Linked DNA regions of Puniceibacterium sp. IMCC21224. The protein of the gene in region 1 binds, or shares a complex with, the protein of each later gene. Links are inferred from orthologs where the notes say so. Each region holds a gene or a part of one and is shown in the gene's direction. Other genes may lie near its edges. The genes, in order: carA and carB.

Region 1 (6,826 bases):
CACACACACGTTCCGCGCAGTATCCGAATCCCCGACGGGCCATTGATTGTGAACCCCGGCAGCGTCGGCTGCCCGGCATATGATGACATCCACCCGGTGCCTCATATCATGCAGACCGGCACTCCCGACGCCTCATATGCACTGCTTGAACGCGGCCCGGGCGGCTGGCACGCGACGTTCCGTACCCTGCCCTATGACGCCAGCCGCATGGCAGACGCCGCCCGTGGCCATGGCCGTGCCGACTGGGCGCAGGCTGTCACGACCGGCTGGCTCAGCCCTGCGGCAAATTCCCGTTAGACACCGAGCGTGCGGATGCTAGAAGCAGATCAGCATGCCATATAACTGGATTCAGAAAGCCCCCGCCGACCCGGCCCAAGAGCTGCGCCTCTGGCCGCATCAATCCCTGCCGCCACGCGGCTTTGCGGCGTTCATGCTGGGCACGTTTGCGCTGGCCACCCTGCCGTTGTTTGTGATGCTGGGAACAATCCTGATGTGGGGTCTGTTGCCCTTTGTGATGCTGGCGCTTGGCGGGGTCTACTATGCGTTGCGGCGCAATGACCGGGACCGGCAGATCCTTGAGGTGCTGACCGTGACCCCCGACGATATGCGTCTGGTGCGCCACGATCCGCGCAAAGCGGCACGGGAATGGCACTGCAATCCCTATTGGGCACAACTGAGGCTGCACCCCGATGGCGGACCGGTACCGAATTACATCACCCTAGCCGGTGCAGGCCGCGAGGTCGAGATCGGTGCCTTTCTGTCCGAGGACGAGCGTATGGCGCTCTATGGTGATCTGTCGGACTGCTTGCGCCGGATGGCGCACTAAATGGCGCAGATCCCAGCCTCACCCAAGCTCAAGCGCGCGGCACTTTTGGCTGCTGCCGTCACCTTTGGCCCAGAACTGTCGTGCCACGGCGCGGCGCTGGTCGCGTCCGAACGCGCCGCGCTGGAGCTGCGGCTGGCCATGCGCGAGCACGCGCGACCCAAGGCGCAGATCGTCACATTTCTGATCCCGCTGGTCGGCGCGCATCACGTTCGCGATTGGGCCGCCGTCAGCGCGCGACTGGCGACCACGCTGCAAAGCCTGCTGAACCAAACCAACCCGAACTGGCGCGCGGTGATCTGTTGCCAGACCCGCCCCACCCTGCCCGACGATCCGCGTATCACCCATCTGCCGTTTGACGACCCCACTCCGGGTAATGACAAATGGCGCAAGCTGGCGGCGCTGTGTGACCACCTTGGTGCGTTGGAACCGATCCCCGGGTATGTGATGAGCTTTGATGCCGACGATCTTTTGCACCGCGCGGCGGTGGCTGAGATGCTGGAAAGACAGGCGCGCGGTTATCTGGTGCAGTCAGGGTATGTCATGGACTACGCCACTGGCGCGATTGCGCTGGCGGATGCGCCCAACCTGAGCCGACCGTTGCGCAAACCGTTTTGGAAGCTGTGTGGCTCGTGCACCGCATTATATCACGATCCGCAGATGTCCGAGGGGGGGGCGTTCCTGCGGGCGATGACGCAGCACGAACACCGGATGTTCCCGTATCTTGCGCGGCTCGCGGGTCACCGGCTGTCGCCGCTGTCACGGCCTGCCGTGCTCTATGTTCTGAACCATGGGGAAAATTTTGGCGCGCGGCGCGGGCGCGTCGGCTTCAAGACCCGGTTTGTCGAACGGTTTCGCATCACCGCCCCCGCCACCTTGTCCGAAATTGCCGCAGACTTCCCGGCGCCCTGAGACGCCGGGTATCGGATCAACCGACAGACAGCCGTTCCTTGACCATCGGTCCGACGCTGCCAAAATCCATCTGACCGGTATACTTGCCTTTGAGCACCGCCATCACCCGCCCCATGTCGCGGATCGAACTCGCGCCGACTTCGGCCACAGCCGCGTCCACGGCTTTGGCCACCTCATCGTCTGACAGCTTGCGTGGCAGGAATTCCTCGATCACCACGATCTCGGCCAGCTCCCGTTCGGACAGATCCAACCGCCCTCCTTCTTCATAAGTCTTGGCACTTTCGCGGCGCTGCTTGACCATTTTCCCAAGGATGGCAAGCACTTCGTCCTCGCCCACCCCCTCATCGTTGCCTTCTCCCCGCACCGCGATGTCGCGATCTTTGATCGCCGCGTTGATCAATCGTATCGTCGACAGCCGGTCAACCGCCTTGTCGCGCATCGCCTGTTTCATCGCCGCGTTGACGCGTGTCCGCAAATCCATTGATCCGCCATCCCCTTGATTTCGCAAATTCCGACCCTATGCGAATCCGTCGCGCCGCGCAACTGCGCCGACGTTACGACAAGTCCCTGTTTTGATTGAATATCACAATTTCATTCAGGCCTTGACCCTCACTGGCCCCGCCCTTAGGTTCCGCCAAGTTTGACCCCCTAACGGAGTCGCGCCATGCCAGACACCATGAATTCCAAGCCCACCGCCTGCCTAGTTCTGGCCGATGGGACCATCTTTTACGGACAGGGCTTTGGCGCTGTTGGTGATACTGTGGCCGAGCTGTGTTTCAACACTGCCATGTCAGGCTATCAGGAGATCATGACAGACCCGTCGTATGCCGGGCAGATCGTCACCTTTACCTTTCCGCATATCGGCAACACCGGCGTCACCCCCGAGGACGACGAAACTGCAGATCCGGTCGCCGCGGGTATGGTCGTCAAATGGATGCCGACGCAATCGTCGAACTGGCGCGCCGCGCAAGAGCTGGGCGATTGGCTGGCCACACGGGGCCGCATCGCCATCGGTGGCATCGACACCCGCCGCCTGACCCGTGCGATCCGCCAGCAGGGTGCGCCCCATGCGGCGCTGTCGCACAATCCGGATGGCGAATTCGATATCGACGCGCTGGTGAAAAAGGCCCGGGCCTTTCCGGGTCTGACCGGTCTGGACCTCGCGCGCGATGTGACCTGTGCACAGTCCTATCGCTGGGACGAGATGCGATGGGCCTGGCCCGACGGCTACACCCGCCAGACCGAGCCGAAGCACAAGGTTGTCGCCATCGACTATGGTGCCAAACGCAATATCCTGCGCTGCCTTGCCTCGGCCGGTTGCGACGTCACTGTGATGCCTGCGACCGCCACAGCCGAGGATGTGCTGGCGCAAAATCCAGATGGCGTGTTCCTGTCCAATGGCCCCGGTGATCCGGCGGCGACCGGCAGCTATGCGGTGCCGATGATTCAGAGCATTCTCGACCGCTCAGAGATCCCGGTCTTTGGCATCTGCCTTGGCCATCAGATGCTGGCGCTGGCGCTGGGGGCCCGCACGGTCAAGATGAACCACGGCCATCACGGCGCCAACCACCCTGTCAAGGAAGTGGCCACCGGCAAGGTTGAGATCACTTCGATGAACCATGGATTCGCCGTCGATAGTCAGAGCCTGCCCCAAGGTGTGGTCGAGACGCATGTGTCGCTGTTTGATGGCTCAAACTGCGGGATTCGGATGGCGGATCGCCCGGTATTTTCAGTGCAGCATCACCCCGAGGCAAGCCCCGGCCCGCAGGACAGTTTCTACCTGTTCGAACGATTTGCCGCCTCAATGGCCAAAATCTGAACAAATCGTCAACAAAATCTGCTGCGCTTTAACGATCAATTAACCAGAGGTTATGCATACAGGACACTCCGTTAATCTGGGGTTCGGTATGTCCGAAAATCGCGTCAGACTGATTGACTGCCAGCGGGCACAGTCCGGTTCTGCCCGGACGCAACCGCTTGCCCGCGTGTTGATGGAACACGGGGGCATCGCGGCCGAGGATATGCTGCGGGTTCTGACCATGGCGCGGCAAACTGGTGCAACCCCTGCTCAGGTTGTTGTGGCAGAGGCTCTGGCCACCCCTGAAACCGTGCTGCATGCCCAGGCGCTGCATTGGGGTGCGACGCAAGTCGATCCGGCGCGCACCCCGCCCGACCCGCAACTGAACACGCTACTTGCACCAGAGTTTTGCCTGTCACACGGTATCCTGCCATGGCATCGTATCGGCGATACGCTGTTGATTGCGACTGCCCGGCCCGACGATTTTGACGCATTGCACAGCCTGTTACCGGACGATATCGGCCCGGTCACGATGGCGCTGGCACTGGAGCGCGATATTCAGACCATCATCGCCGACCGCCACGGGCCACAATTGGTGCGCGACGCGGAACATTGGGTCCGGGCCGAGGAAAGCTGCCGTGATCTCAATCTTCTGACTCCGCGCCGCACGGCAATTGGATTGCTCTTTGCCAGCCTCTGCCTGTGTATCCTCGCGCTTTCCCCACAGCTGTTCTTTGCCGCAGCCTTTGCGCTCGCCCTTGTTGCGCTGATTTTTGCACAGATCCTCAAAGTTGGCGCGGCTATTGCGGCACATCGCTCGGGACCAATAGCAGACACCGTCCTACAGGGCGTGACGCCGACGATGTCGATTCTGGTGCCACTGTATCGAGAAGAGCGTATTGCCGAGGCGCTTCTGGCCCGCCTTGATCGGCTGCAATACCCGCGTGCGCAGCTTGATGTGATTCTGGCGCTTGAGGCAACGGACCAACAGACCCGTTCGGTACTGGCTGCGGTGCACCTGCCGTCCTGGATCCGCGTGATCGAAGTGCCATCGGGCAGCATCACCACCAAGCCGCGCGCGCTCAATTATGTGCTGCGGTTTTGCCGCGGAGAAATCATTGGCATCTATGACGCCGAGGATGCCCCTGCCCCGGATCAATTGCTGCGCGTTGCCGGGCGGTTCAGCCGCGCGCCACCTCAGATGGCTTGCCTGCAGGGCATTCTGGATTTCTACAACCCGCGCGCCAATTGGCTCTCGCGGTGTTTTGCCATCGAATATGCCACTTGGTTTCGGGTTGTTCTTCCCGGTGTCGCCCGGCTTGGCTTTCCGATCCCGCTGGGTGGGACCACCGTGTTTTTCCGCCGCACCGCTCTGGATCATGTACAAGGCTGGGACGCGCACAATGTGACCGAAGACGCCGATCTGGGCGTCCGACTGGCCCGCTATGGCTACCGCACTGAACTGCTGGCCAGTGTGACCCGCGAAGAGGCCAACAACCGGCCGTGGCCTTGGGTCAAGCAACGCTCGCGTTGGCTCAAGGGTTATATGATCACCTATCTTGTGCATATACGGCATCCGCTGCGGCTGTGGCGGGATCTGGGGACTTGGAAGGCGGTTGGGTTCAACATCTTTTTCCTGTCGTCGATCCTTCAGGTTCTTCTGGCGCCGATTTTGTGGACTTTTTGGCTCAAACTTATTGGCCTTCCGCATCCGCTGGACGGCATCCTGACGGCGTCCTGGCTGACCGCACTGATCGGACTATTCCTGACCAGCGAAGCGATATCGCTCATCGTGGCCATCGCCGCTGTGGCACGCAGCCCGCATCAAAGGCTGATGCTATGGATTCCGACGATGATCCTTTATTTTCCGTTGGCAGTTTTTGCCGCCTATAAGGCGCTGTACGAGGTTGTCGCCCGACCATTCTATTGGGATAAAACCGCGCATGGCCATTCCCTGCCCGACAGCGCCGGTGCCGACCTGCCGCCCGACTGAACCTATGCGCGCCGAGACTGCGAATCGAGTTTGAGCCGGGTCACAAACGCCACCGAGATATGATCGCGCAACGCGCGGTAGGCCGCCGCCTCATCACGCCTGGCAATCGCATCCACAATCGCCTGATGTTCCGCCAGCGCGACCTCGCCCCTTCCGTCAGCGGCCAGCGACGTTGTCGCCATCAACGCCATGGACCGGTGAACAAGATCAAGCTGCTGCACCAGATAGCGGTTGTGCGACGCAAGGTGGATCTGCTTGTGAAACCGCCGGTTGGCCCGGGACAGCGCCTGCGGATCACCCAGAAGTGCATGATCGTCGACCACCATGTCACTCAGAACCTGGAGTTCCTCTGCTGTGGCGTGACGTGCAGCCAGCCGCGCGGCCAACCCCTCAAGCTCGGTCCGGACCGCATATAGTTCGGCCATCTGGTTGTGATCCAGCGACGCCACAATCAGTGATCGACCGTCGCGCGCCAATAAAGATTGGGTTTCAAGCCGTTGTAATGCCTCACGAATCGGCGTCCTAGACACACCAAACCGTTCTGCAAGATCGCTTTCGACCAGACGATCGCCGGGGCGATAGACGCCGACGTCGATCGCTTCGAGGATCAGCGCATAGGCGTCCTTTTGCTGCGGTTTGGTCTGGGTCATCCGGGTTCCTTTGGCGCTGTCCGCCACCCTAGCCCCGCAATGCATGTGCAATCAAGTATCGCGGGGATCCGACATGCCGGGCGACCCCCTCACCCGAAAGGCTGACCTGTACAGTTGCGGATTTCAGTTCCGTTCCACGCAGAAACGCACTACCCTGAAGTCATGACAAAAAAGAGCTTCTCGCATGTCCGCCACTGGGTGTTCGATCTCGACAACACCTTGTACCCGCCTGCCGCGCGTCTGTTCGATCAGATCGAGGAGCGGATGACCCGCTTTGTCATGCAGGCGCTGGGAATCGACAAGACGCGCGCCAACCAGTTGCGCACACAGTATTGGCAGACCTACGGCACCACGCTGGCGGGGTTGATGCGTGAACATGACGTAGACCCCGCGCCGTATTTGCACGAGGTTCACGACATCTCGTTTGACGCGCTGGTGCCGGATCCCCATCTGGCGCGGCTGATCTCTGAATTACCGGGGCGCAAGATCGTCTATACCAACGGCTCGGCCCCCTATGCCGCGCAGGTGCTGAGGGCGCGCGGATTAGATGCCGCGTTTGACGCGATCTATGGCGTGGAACATGCTGATTTCGCACCAAAACCCGAACGCGCAGCGTTTGACGCCATCTTCGCACGCGATGGCACCGACAC
Region 2 (7,933 bases), 1.2 Mb from region 1 along the record:
GGATGCGGTGAACCCATCCCGACAGGCGGACATTGGTGCCCACGTCGGTTTTGGTCAGATCGGCGCAGGAATGGCTGCGATAGGCGTGCATGAGTTGACCCCTTGGGATGCGCAAAAGTTAGCCGCCGATACACCCGTCATGGCCGTGAAAGTCAAGGGAACTGCCGGTTTCGCGCCTCATATTGATGGAAAAGTGGTCTTTGTCCGGGCCTGAGCAGCAAGGCGGCGGCGTCAGGTCGGCGCGGTGGCGTGGATGACGCGGCGTCTGGGGGTTGCGCCGACCCCCGCGATGTCTATAACCCACGACAATTTGCACCCCGGAGGTTCCTTCCGAGGGTCGATCATCCCTGCCGAATAGATGAGGTCAGCCATGCCCAAACGTACCGATATCAACTCGATCATGATCATCGGAGCGGGGCCCATCGTGATCGGGCAGGCCTGCGAATTTGACTATTCCGGTGCTCAGGCATGCAAGGCGCTGCGGGAAGAGGGATACCGGGTCATTCTGGTCAATTCGAACCCCGCCACGATCATGACCGATCCGGAACTGGCCGATGCCACATATATCGAGCCGATCACCCCCGAGATTGTCGCTAAGATCATCGAAAAAGAACGCCCCGACGCGCTGCTGCCAACGATGGGCGGACAGACCGGGCTGAACACCTCGCTCGCTCTCGAAGAGATGGGCGTGCTGGCAAAATACGGCGTCGAAATGATCGGTGCCAAGCGTGAGGCCATCGAGATGGCCGAGGATCGCAAGTTGTTCCGCGAGGCGATGGACCGGATCGGACTGGAAAACCCCAAGGCGTCGATCATCACCGCGCCCAAGTTGCCCAACGGCAAGGCTGACCTGAAAGAAGGTGTGCGGCTGGCGCTGGAAACGCTGGAATATGTCGGCCTTCCGGCGATCATCCGCCCGGCCTTTACCCTTGGCGGCACAGGCGGAGGCGTTGCGTATAACCGCGAGGATTACGAACACTACTGCCGCACCGGCATGGATGCCTCGCCGGTGAACCAGATCCTGGTGGATGAGTCGCTGCTGGGCTGGAAGGAATTCGAGATGGAGGTGGTCCGCGACAAGGCGGACAACGCCATCATCGTCTGTGCCATCGAAAACGTCGATCCCATGGGCGTGCACACCGGCGATTCGATCACCGTGGCCCCGGCACTGACCCTGACCGACAAGGAATACCAGATCATGCGCAACGGCTCGATCGCCGTTCTGCGCGAAATTGGCGTCGAGACCGGCGGGTCGAACGTGCAGTGGGCGGTGAACCCCGCCGACGGCCGTATGGTTGTGATCGAGATGAACCCGCGGGTGTCGCGCTCGTCGGCGCTGGCGTCCAAGGCGACGGGGTTTCCTATTGCCAAAATCGCGGCGAAGCTGGCAGTCGGCTACACGCTGGACGAGTTGGACAATGACATTACTCAGGTGACGCCCGCCAGTTTCGAGCCGACAATTGACTATGTCGTGACCAAGATCCCGCGCTTTGCGTTTGAGAAATTCCCCGGTTCCGAACCGCACCTCACCACGGCGATGAAGTCGGTGGGCGAGGCGATGGCGATTGGTCGCACGATCCACGAATCGATGCAAAAGGCGCTGGCGTCGATGGAGACCGGGTTGACCGGTTTTGATGACATCGAGATCCCCGGCGTGGGGGCCCCGTCCGGTGATGGGGCGTCTGCCGCTGTCAAGGTCGCGGTGATCAAGGCGCTGTCCAAGCAGACGCCGGACCGGATCCGCGTGATTGCCCAGGCGATGCGTCATGGGCTGACCGATGACGAAATCCATGGCGTGACAATGTTCGATCCTTGGTTCCTGGCGCGTATCCGCGAAATTATCGAAGCAGAGGCCGGGGTTATTGCGGCGGGGCTGCCGCAGGATGCCGACGGGCTGCGGGCGCTCAAGATGATGGGCTTTTCCGACGCGCGGCTGGCCCTGTTGACAGGCTTGCCTGAACAAGCGGTGCGCAAAGCCCGGCAGGACAAGGGAGTCGTGGCGAGCTTTAAGCGGATCGACACCTGCGCCGCCGAATTCGAAGCGCAGACGCCTTACATGTATTCCACTTATGAAGTGCCGATGATGGGCGAGGCCGAATGCGAAGCGCGCCCCTCGGACCGCAAAAAAGTGGTGATCCTTGGCGGCGGGCCCAACCGTATCGGTCAGGGGATCGAGTTCGATTATTGCTGCTGCCACGCCTGCTTTGCCCTAACCAAGGCAGGATACGAGACCATCATGGTCAACTGCAACCCCGAGACGGTCAGCACCGATTACGACACCTCCGACCGGCTGTACTTTGAACCGCTGACCTTCGAACACGTGATGGAAATCCTGCGGGTCGAGCAGGATAACGGCACCCTGCATGGCGTGATTGTGCAATTTGGCGGACAGACCCCACTGAAGCTGGCTGATGCGTTGGAAGCCGAGGGCATTCCGATCCTTGGCACCACGCCGGACATGATTGACCTGGCCGAAGACCGCGAGCGGTTCCAGGCGCTGGTGAACATGCTGGGCCTGAAGCAGCCGCACAACGGCATCGCCAGCACGGACGCGCAGGCGCTGGCCATTGCCGAAGGCATCGGCTTCCCGTTGGTGATCCGTCCGTCTTATGTTCTGGGTGGCCGCGCGATGGAAATCGTGCGCGACATGGCGCAGCTTGAACGCTACATCCGCGAGGCGGTTGTGGTTTCAGGCGACAGCCCCGTTCTGCTGGACAGCTACCTGTCCGGCGCGGTGGAACTGGATGTGGACGCGCTGTGCGACGGCAAGGACGTGCATGTGGCGGGCATCATGCAGCATATCGAAGAGGCTGGCGTACATTCGGGCGATTCCGCCTGTTCGCTTCCGCCCTATTCGCTACCAGCCGATATCATTGCCGAGATTGTCACCCAGACACGCGCGCTGGCGCTGGCGCTGAACGTGGTTGGCCTGATGAACGTGCAGTTCGCCGTTAAGGGCAAAGACATCTATCTGATCGAAGTGAACCCCCGCGCATCGCGTACCGTACCCTTTGTCGCCAAGGCGACGGATTCGGCCATCGCCGCCATCGCCGCGCGCATCATGGCCGGAGAGCCGCTGTCGAACTTCCCACTTCGCGCGCCCTATCCCGAAAACGCCGATTACGATTCCGTCTTGCCGCTGGCCGATCCGATGACATTGGCCGACCCGAACATGCCGTGGTTCTCGGTCAAAGAGGCGGTGCTGCCGTTTGCCCGCTTCCCCGGCGTCGACACCATTCTGGGTCCGGAAATGCGATCAACCGGCGAAGTCATGGGCTGGGACCGGTCGTTTGCCCGCGCTTTCCTCAAGGCGCAGATGGGGGCGGGGACCATGCTGCCCGAAGGCGGCACAGTCTTTCTGTCGATCCGCGATGACGACAAGACGCCGCAGATGGCGGAATGTGCGCAGATCCTGTCCGACCTCGGCTTTCGCATCCTCGCCACAGGCGGCACAGCGGCCTTTGTCAAGGCACAGGGCATCGCCTGCGACGTGGTGAAAAAGGTCTATGAGGGGCGCCCGAATGTTGTCGACTTGATGAAGGACAGCGGCATCGATTTGGTGATGAACACCACCGAAGGCGCCGCAGCGGTCGAGGATTCACGCGAAATCCGTTCAGTCGCTCTGTATGACAAGATCCCCTATTTCACGACGGCTGCAGGGGCGCATGCCGCAGCTTTGGCGATGAAGTCGCGGACCGAGGGCGAGCTGGTGGTCAAGTCGTTGCAGGGGTAACATAGCCTTCGACCTTGTCGGGCATAGGGCGGCGCTGGGCCGCCCCGGTCGATCAGTTGACCAACACCCGTGCAACAAATCCGCCGTTGCGCCATTGTACCAGCGCCGCCGTAAAGTTCCGGCCCGGCAGACCATCAACGGTGCTGGTGTAATACCCCGCGTCTTTCAGGCGTTCTTGCACTGCGGCGATGGTCTCGCGGGACCACTGGTCGGCTGCGTCGGTCAGTTGGCCCAGGATTTCACCCCGGTCTTCTGCCGCTCCGCGAAGCAGCATGTTGGCCGCCCCCTGCGGATCGCGGTCGATGCCGCGCCCCTCGTCCAGTAGAATCGCGGCGGCGAGATACCCCTCGCGTGCGCCATCATGCGCCGCACGGGTGAAATATTCCAACGCGTCAGCGGGCGCGTCCACCTGTTCGTTCTGCGCCAGAACACCCAGATTGTAGGTCGCCTTGGCCGACCCTTCGGACGATGCCCGTTTAAGCAGCGCAATCGCTCCCGCGCTGTCCGCGGCGCCCCCCGTCCCTTCGAGCAGGGAAATCGCCAGGTTGATCATCGCGTCATGGCTGCCTGCCTCTGCCGCCGTGCGGTACAACGTGATTGCGGCCTGCACATCCATTTCAACGCCGGTTCCTGTCTCGTACAATTGCGCCAGGCTGACCATGGCGCGCAAATCGCCCCGCCCCGCCGCATCGCGATAGAGCCGCACCGCCTGCCGCAAATCCCCCGACGCCGCCGTCGCCCGTGCCAGCAAGGCCACATAATGCGGTAACTCGGGTGAACGCGCGGCGGCGGCGCTGCAGGCGCGAATTGCATTCAGCGCATTCTCGCTCAGCCGATCGAACGGCACTCCGGGGTTTTCCGCCGTGGCGTCGCGCGGATGGGTCGCCAGGCGCTGACAGATGGTGCCCGGCAGCGCATCCTCGGGGCGCGGAATCGACGCCAGCAACCGCTGCGCCTCATCTACATTCAAACCCTGAGGATAGCGCTCTACATACACTTCGAGCAGTGGGCGCATCCGGCTGCGGCGCGCCAGTTCCCACAGCCGATCCGCATCATCCGCCAAATTCAGCGCCCGGGTCTGAGTTCCGGTTTGCAGATGCGCGACCGCCTCGTCGATATGCGACCCCGCCGGATAACGATCAACGTAGAGCGTCAGCAGTTGCGGATCGCCAGCGTTGACCGCCAGTTGATACAGCATGCTTTCCTCGGAAATGGTCTGCGGCCCGTCGTCGAACTGGAACCGCCGGGTGAGCGACGAATTCTCCCACGGGATCTGTCGCCCGCCGGTCGCGGCCAGCACATCGCGCCGCACCCCGATCATCATCTGCGCAATGTCCTGCCCCGGCGTGTAGATGTGATGCAGCAGTGCCTCGGTGAAAAAGCTGTTTCGCCCGGTGCCGTCGTAAGCGACGTTGTCGGGCTGGGTGGCATAGGCAAATAGAAAATTCGCCGCTGTTCCGACCCGCGCCAGACCTTTTCCAAGGCGCGGGTCTTGCTCCAGCGCTGCACCAAAGGGATTGTCGCGACAAGCATCCAAAAGGACGAGTTTGACGCCGTCCGACCGCTCCATCGCGTTCAGGACCCGCGACAGATCAGCCGTTTGCGTCGTGACATCCGCCGTTGACCGGATCGTCGCATCCGCAGGCACCAGGTAGTTGCGCCCATCCGCCTGAAACCCGTGGCCGGCGTAGAAGAACAGCACCACATCCGCCTCCTCTGCGGCATTGCCAAAGTCGCGCAGCACTGCGTCCATCCGATCCTTTGTCACGTCAGTCTCAAGCGTGACCGTGAACCCGAGCCCGCGCAGCGCCACCGCAATGTCCAGCGCGTCGTTGCGCGGGTTCTCAAGTGTGTCGAACTGCTGGTAATCCGAATTTCCGATGACCAGCGCGACCCGTTCTTCGGCTAACGCTGCCCCGCCCGTCAGCAGGACGGAAAAGACAAAGACGAATACGCGCAACACCGGTATCATGGCGCCAATGTCACAGCCCGACCGCGCGCGACAACTTGATCCCGACGCTGTCGACCGCTGCGGCAATGGTGGTCACTGTCGCCGATTGCAACGACACCAGTTCCGGATCGTCGGCGCGGGCAAAGCTGATCGCCTTGCGAATCTCCGAAGAAGCGGTGCTGACGGCCGCACGCGCTTCGCTCAGGGCGTCACGGCGGATCGCGTCGCGTTGCGCGTCGGTCGTGGCCCCCGCCAGACGCGTATTGGCGCGCGCGCGGGCCCTGTCGGTCTGCACCCGTGCCGTACGCACGATGCGCGCTACGTTCTCCAACCCCGGTGGCAGATCGGTTGAAATTGCATCCAGCTCGTTGGCAAAATCGTCCAAGGCATCCGACAGGCAGGCCAGGTAGCGGTCGGCATCCGACAGGTTCTGCGCACAAGCATCCGCTGCGATCTCCAACGTCGCGGCAAAAGACTGCACAAGCGTCAGCGTGTCGCCTGCATCTTCAACCGCAGCCTCGCCGCCACGCGTAAGCGAGGTTTGCAGGTCATCGGATGGATTGGATGCCGGGGCCTCCATCGCAAGCGGCAACGGTTGCTCGGGCACCGGCCCGCCAGTCACGTCCAGCGCGCCGGTGCCGTAGGTGATGGCGTAATTGTCCAGACCGGCCCCGACGGCAGCGGCGGCGGTGATGTCATAGGGCGCCCCGGCCACCCCGGCGTCAGCGGCGGCGCCATCGCTCGAGAGGCTCAGCGCGGTGACGACATCGGCGAACAGCAGGCCGGTCGCAGTGAAGGCCGAGCCGTCAAAGCTGAAGAGCTCGCCATAGGTTTTGGTCTGGTCGTCGGGTGTCACGATCAGCGGGGCGGGGGTGACGTCCAGCGCGCCGGTGCCGTAGGTGATGGCGTAATTGTCCAGACCGGCCCCGACGGCAGCGGCGGCGGTGATGTCATAGGGCGCCCCGGCCACCCCGGCGTCAGCGGCGGCGCCATCACTCGAGAGGCTCAGCGCGGTGACGACATCGGCGAACAGCAGGCCGGTCGCAGTGAAGGCCGAGCCGTCAAAGCTGAAGAGCTCGCCATAGGTTTTGGTCTGGTCGTCGGGTGTCACGATCAGCGGGGCGGGGGTGACGTCCAGCGCGCCGGTGCCGTAGGTGATGGCGTAATTGTCCAGACCGGCCCCGACGGCAGCGGCGGCGGTGATGTCATAGGGCGCCCCGGCCACCCCGGCGTCAGCGGCGGCGCCATCGCTCGAGAGGCTCAGCGCGGTGACGACATCGGCGAACAGCAGGCCGGTCGCAGTGAAGGCCGAGCCGTCAAAGCTGAAGAGCTCGCCATAGGTTTTGGTCTGGTCGTCGGGTGTCACGATCAGCGGGGCGGGGGTGACGTCCAGCGCGCCGGTGCCGTAGGTGATGGCGTAATTGTCCAGACCGGCCCCGACGGCAGCGGCGGCGGTGATGTCATAGGGCGCCCCGGCCACCCCGGCGTCAGCGGCGGCGCCATCACTCGAGAGGCTCAGCGCGGTGACGACATCGGCGAACAGCAGGCCGGTCGCAGTGAAGGCCGAGCCGTCAAAGCTGAAGAGCTCGCCATAGGTTTTGGTCTGGTCGTCGGGTGTCACGATCAGCGGGGCGGGGTGACGTCCAGCGCGCCGGTGCCGTAGGTGATGGCGTAATTGTCCAGACCGGCCCCGACGGCAGCGGCGGCGGTGATGTCATAGGGCGCCCCGGCCACCCCGGCGTCAGCGGCGGCGCCATCACTCGAGAGGCTCAGCGCGGTGACGACATCGGCGAACAGCAGGCCGGTCGCGGTGAAGGCCGAGCCGTCAAAGCTGAAGAGCTCGCCATAGGTTTTGGTCTGGTCGTCGGGTGTCACGATCAGCGGGGCGGGTGTGACGTCCAGCGCGCCGGTGCCGTAGGTGATGGCGTAATTGTCCAGACCGGCCCCGACGGCAGCGGCGGCGGTGATGTCATAGGGCGCCCCGGCCACCCCGGCGTCAGCGGCGGCGCCATCACTCGAGAGGCTCAGCGCGGTGACGACATCGGCGAACAGCAGGCCGGTCGCGGTGAAGGCCGAGCCGTCAAAGCTGAAGAGCTCGCCATAGGTTTTGGTCTGGTCGTCGGGTGTCACGATCAGCGGGGCGGGTGTGACGTCCAGCGCGCCGGTGCCGTAGGTGATGGCGTAATTGTCCAGACCGGCCCCGACGGCAGCGGCGGCGGTGATGTCATAGGGCGCCCCGGCCACCCCGG

What was found.
Region 2: the proteins of carA (region 1) and carB are in contact, whole or in part, in a solved structure (PDB 1KEE), measured with the Escherichia coli proteins. The link is inferred for Puniceibacterium sp. IMCC21224 from one-to-one orthologs.

What each region holds. Positions count from the first base shown.
Region 1 is NZ_LDPY01000001.1:1,882,675-1,889,500, reverse strand. Bases 1,651-4,476 are described here. They hold carA (glutamine-hydrolyzing carbamoyl-phosphate synthase small subunit), read left to right. Parts: upstream 1,651-2,399; coding sequence 2,400-3,554; downstream 3,555-4,476. Other genes in these bases: IMCC21224_RS08635 (glycosyltransferase), read left to right, coding at 3,643-4,476; IMCC21224_RS08645 (GatB/YqeY domain-containing protein), read right to left, coding at 1,752-2,216; IMCC21224_RS08650 (hypothetical protein), read left to right, coding at 1,651-1,735. In the rest of the region: IMCC21224_RS08660 (metallophosphoesterase), read left to right, coding at 1-297; IMCC21224_RS08655 (DUF2244 domain-containing protein), read left to right, coding at 332-826; more of IMCC21224_RS08650, read left to right, coding at 827-1,650; more of IMCC21224_RS08635, read left to right, coding at 4,477-5,526; IMCC21224_RS08630 (GntR family transcriptional regulator), read right to left, coding at 5,529-6,176; IMCC21224_RS08625 (pyrimidine 5'-nucleotidase), read left to right, coding at 6,339-6,826. UniProt on the Escherichia coli protein: Small subunit of the glutamine-dependent carbamoyl phosphate synthetase (CPSase).
Region 2 is NZ_LDPY01000001.1:679,603-687,535, forward strand. The notes cover bases 1-3,933. They hold carB (carbamoyl-phosphate synthase large subunit), read left to right. Parts: upstream 1-370; coding sequence 371-3,733; downstream 3,734-3,933. Other genes in these bases: aspS (aspartate--tRNA ligase), read right to left, coding at 1-91; IMCC21224_RS03105 (caspase family protein), read right to left, coding at 3,786-3,933. Outside these bases: more of IMCC21224_RS03105, read right to left, coding at 3,934-5,696; IMCC21224_RS03110 (MBG domain-containing protein), read right to left, coding at 5,716-7,305; IMCC21224_RS03115 (MBG domain-containing protein), read right to left, coding at 7,308-7,933. UniProt on the Escherichia coli protein: Large subunit of the glutamine-dependent carbamoyl phosphate synthetase (CPSase).